2 regions of the Bariatricus sp. HCP28S3_F11 genome follow, and region 2 is predicted to be linked to the other one. Evidence: a T-box and tRNA genes for the amino acid it is inferred to sense, from the RefSeq annotation. Region 2 holds a T-box; the other holds one or more tRNA genes.
The links. A T-box is a leader RNA that pairs with one kind of tRNA and senses whether it is charged. The one in region 2 lies ahead of ACTNBR_RS04395 (valine--tRNA ligase), so its partner is inferred to be a tRNA-Val.

Region 1 (2,405 bases), on a different contig from region 2:
CCGGGAAGTGCTTCCCTATATCGCCGAGAGCCGCAGCTCCCAGAAGAGCATCCATAATCGCATGCAGAAGAACATCTGCATCGGAATGTCCCAAAAGCCCCTTCTCATAAGGAATCTTCACTCCTCCAAGAATCAAATCTCTTCCTTCCGTTAGTCTGTGTACATCATATCCCATTCCAACCCGCATATCCCGTCTTCTCCTTCCCGATATGTACCTGATTCTTCTTTTTACGGCTCTTCTTCTGCCTCTTCATCTGTTTCTTCTCCGGAAGCAGTTCCCCATCCTTCCTCATCCATTTCAGAAAAATCGGGATCCTCATCCAGAGGCTCTGCGTCTTCGTCCATCATCACTTCACCATCATCGCTGTCCTTTCCATCGCCTGAATTTGCAGATTCATTCTTTTCATCAGCAACGGTCGGAGCTTTCCACACACGTTCCGTATTGTCAGTACGCGCCGGATTCCCGGTTCCTTCTACCTCAACTGTGGTCTCGTCAACGCTCTCATCATCGTCTCCGTTTTCCGCGTCACCGGATACTTCCTTTTCTGCTTTCATATCCTTCAGGAGTTCACGGATATTCAAAATCACTGTAGCAGCACCAAATACAATAAAGATGACTCCGAAAATGATCAAAACTGTCTTGTAGTTCGGGTTGCCCTGCATAACATCCATAATCAGTTTGACACCATTATATATCAGGTATGCACCTACAAGAATCATCAACGTCCTTCTCGTTTTTCCTTGCATTTTTTCTTCCTCCGTATTCTACATCATCACAACAATTACAGTATCCTCATGTAACTGAACTGTTATTCATTCTACCATACTTGAATTGAAATTTCCATGTTTTTTCGATTACGGCTTCTGTAATCCATGCCTCTTTATTCCTATCCCAAACACGCCAAATGGCATTCTCAAAAAAAATAATTTTTTTCAAAAAAAGTGTTGACATTTTGAGATCTTCGAGATATACTATAGAAGTCGGTTGCGGGAAAGCAACTTACAGAAATGGGATCATAGCTCAGCTGGGAGAGCATCTGCCTTACAAGCAGAGGGTCATAGGTTCGAGCCCTATTGGTCCCACTTCACTGAAAAGTGAATATGGCGGGATAGCTCAGTTGGCTAGAGCACACGGTTCATACCCGTGGTGTCGCTGGTTCAAATCCAGTTCCCGCTACTAAAAAGTCTGGTTTTCCAGACTTTTTTCTTGTTCAAAACAACGTGTTATTTCAGTTACGAAATAAAAAGCCGGGATCATCTCATTTCTGCGATCATCCCGGCTTATCTATTGATTATTGTTCTATCTATTACAGTATATTTCTATTACACAATTCCCTGAGCAGTCATAGCATCTACAACTTTTTCAAATCCTGCAATGTTTGCACCCACTACATAATTGCCTTTTGCTCCGTAACGTTCTGCTGCATCAGCCATGTTATGGCAGATATTTACCATGATGTTTTTCAGTTTCGCATCAACTTCTTCGAATGTCCAGCTCAGACGTTCGCTGTTCTGAGACATTTCCAGAGCAGATGTTGCAACACCGCCTGCATTCGCTGCTTTACCAGGTGCAAATAATACGCCGTTCTCCTGAAGATATTGTGTTGCTTCGATGGTTGTCGGCATATTTGCTCCTTCTGCTACTGCAATACATCCGTTTGCGACAAGCTGTTTCGCATCATCAAGAAGAAGTTCATTCTGTGTTGCACACGGAAGTGCAATATCTACTTTTACAGACCATACACCGCGTCCTTCATGGTATTCTGAGTTCGGACGATACTTCTTGTACTCTGTCAATCTTGCACGATTTACTTCTTTGATCTCTTTCAGTGCTGCCACATCGATTCCTTCCGGATCGTATACCCATCCTGTAGAATCACTTACGGTAACAACCTTTGCTCCGAGCTGCTGAGCTTTCTGTGTAGCATAAATAGCAACATTTCCAGATCCGGATACTGCCACTGTCTTGCCTGCAAGCTCAATTCCGTTGAGTTTCAGCATCTCTTCTGTCAGATACAGAAGTCCGTATCCGGTTGCTTCTGTACGTGCAAGAGATCCGCCGTAGCTTAATCCTTTACCTGTAAGAACACCTTCGTAGAGTCCGCGGATTCTCTTATACTGTCCGAACATGTAGCCGATTTCTCTTGCTCCTGTACCAATATCTCCAGCCGGCACATCCGTGTCTGCACCGATATATTTGCAAAGCTCTGTCATAAAGCTCTGACAGAATGCCATTACTTCTCTGTCTGATTTTCCCTTCGGATCAAAGTCAGAACCACCTTTACCTCCACCGATCGGAAGACCGGTAAGAGAATTCTTAAAGATCTGCTCGAATCCAAGGAACTTGATAATACCGAGGTTTACGGACGGATGGAGACGAAGCCCTCCTTTATATGGTCCGATTG
Region 2 (2,405 bases):
GATCTGACGGGAAATACACCAGTCACGGATATTTTCCAGCCAGTGCAGGTAAATCTTATTGAAACGCTCCGGGGCAAACTTCAGTTCTCCCTTTTGAATTGCTTCGATAGCCGGCTTTGCCAGTTCGTCCATCTTAACAAACCACTGTGGTTTGATCAGCGGTTCTACCGTTGTTCCGCATCGGTCATGAGTTCCTACATTATGTGTATGTTCTTCAATTTTAACCAGATATCCCTGTTCTTCCAGATCTGCTACGATAGCCTTTCTTGCCTCATAACGATCCATGCCGGAATATTTTCCATAGCCTTCTACGATCGTTGCATCGTCATTCATGATATTGATCTCCGGAAGGTTATGACGTTTTCCTACTTCAAAGTCGTTCGGATCGTGAGCCGGTGTGATCTTAACCGCTCCTGTTCCAAATTCTTTATCCACATAAGAATCGGCAACAATCGGTATTTCTCTTCCAACCAGTGGAAGCAGTACCATCTTGCCTACAATATCTGTATATCTCTCATCATCCGGATGTACCGCAATCGCCGTATCACCAAGCATCGTCTCCGGACGCGTTGTAGCGATCTCAAGGAACCGGTCTGTTCCGATGATCGGATACTTGATATGCCAGAAATGTCCTGCCTGTTCTTCGTGTTCTACTTCTGCGTCTGAAAGACAGGTCTTACATACCGGACACCAGTTGACGATGCGTGAGCCTTTGTAAATATATCCTTTTTCATATAAGCGGATGAATACTTCTTCTACTGCTTTGGAACATCCTTCGTCCATGGTGAAACGTTCTCTGTCCCAGTCACAGGATACACCGAGCTTTTCAAGCTGTCTCTCGATGGTTCCGGCATATTCTTCCTTCCACTGCCAGGTCCTCTTAAGGAATCCTTCTCTTCCCAGCTCTTTCTTATCAATTCCTTCTGCTTTGAGTTGATTCGTAACCTTTACTTCTGTCGAAATCGCCGCATGGTCTGTTCCCGGAATCCAGAGTGCATTGTAGCCCTGCATTCTTTTGTAACGGATCAGGATGTCCTGAAGCGTATTGTCAAGCGCATGTCCCATGTGCAGCTTTCCTGTGATATTCGGTGGCGGCATCACCGTTGTAAACGGCTTCCTGTCTCTGTCCACCTCTGCGTGGAAGTACTTTTTCTCACACCACTTTTTGTAAAGCTTCGGTTCAATTTCTTTCGGATTATATGTTTTCTCCAAATTCTTACTCATTGCTTCCTCCTCAAATTTCATTCACTTTCTGTGTGTTCATAAAGGTTCCGCCAAGAATGTAAAAACGCCCTCTACAAAACGTAAAGGGCGTAGTAATCACGCGGTACCACCTTTGTTATATGAAGTCTCTCTAATACTTCATATATCTCATAGTTCTGTAACGGAAACCACCCCGTGATATCCTACTCGCCCGTTCAGATATCCGGCTCAAAAGCTACCTTCTGTATCCGTTTCCCGTGAACCACCTTTCAGCCAGTGAATGGTCCTCTCTTTCCGGCCCTAAATACATACTCCTCTTTCTCTCTGCCTTTCTCATAACTATTGATTATAATAGTATTCAATCCCCGGTTTGTCAAGAATGGAAAATCAAGATTCATAAAAGATTCATAAAATCTTTAGAATCTAGTGTGCTGGGGCAGTGCACTAAAACTCATGAATAAAGATTCCGCTTCTTAGTTTTGGTTCAAACCATGTGGATTTTGGCGGCATCAGTCTCCCTTCATCCGCCACTTCAAGAAGTTCCCGCATAGAAGTCGGGAACATGGCAAATGCCACTGCATTTTCCTCCCCATCCACAATATTCATCAGTTCCTTAAGGCCGCGGATTCCTCCGACAAACTGGATCCTTGTATCGGTCTTCGGATCCTGGATTCCCATAACCGGTGAAAGAATGTGATCCTGAAGAATAGAAACATCCAAACCTCTCACGGCATCTTCCGGGCAAATTTTCGGTTTTGCCTTAAGAAGGTACCATCCTTCTTCTAGATACATGGCAATTTCACCTTTCTGCCGCGGCCGGATTTCTTCTTTCCCTGTGTACTCAACCCAAAACCCGCTCTTAAGAAGCTCCGGAAGATTTCCAATAATCTCACTTGGAACCTGATGCACCACTCTGTTATAATCCAGAATCCTTAGTTCTGCCTCATCAAAAAGAACCGCCAGAAAATAATTAAATTCTTCTTTTCCGGTGTATTCCGGATTTTCCTTTCTTCTCTTAAGCGCCACCTTTACAGCAGACGCTGCCCGATGATGTCCATCTGCGATATAAAGACTACCCAGTTCACCGAATCGTCTGCAGATATCCAGGTTCCATTCTTCCTCTTCTTTTTTCCAGACACGATGCCTGATTCCATCATCACTCACGAAATCATACACCGGCATCCGTGATACCGCCTCCGTAA

Region 1: it has a tRNA-Val gene. The T-box ahead of ACTNBR_RS04395 (valine--tRNA ligase) is inferred to sense a tRNA for this amino acid. The anticodon was not compared.

Annotation. Positions count from the first base shown of each region.
Region 1 is NZ_JBQHUC010000007.1:82,987-85,391, reverse strand. It holds gene ispF (2-C-methyl-D-erythritol 2,4-cyclodiphosphate synthase) at 1-187, opposite strand, end outside; gene ACTNBR_RS05370 (hypothetical protein) at 229-747, opposite strand; tRNA gene ACTNBR_RS05365 (tRNA-Val) at 1,011-1,083, shown strand; tRNA gene ACTNBR_RS05360 (tRNA-Met) at 1,104-1,177, shown strand; gene gdhA (NADP-specific glutamate dehydrogenase) at 1,324-2,405, opposite strand, start outside.
Region 2 is NZ_JBQHUC010000006.1:19,400-21,804, reverse strand. It holds gene ACTNBR_RS04395 (valine--tRNA ligase) at 1-1,224, opposite strand, end outside; T-box leader at 1,305-1,537, opposite strand; gene ACTNBR_RS04390 (DUF1015 domain-containing protein) at 1,648-2,405, opposite strand, start outside.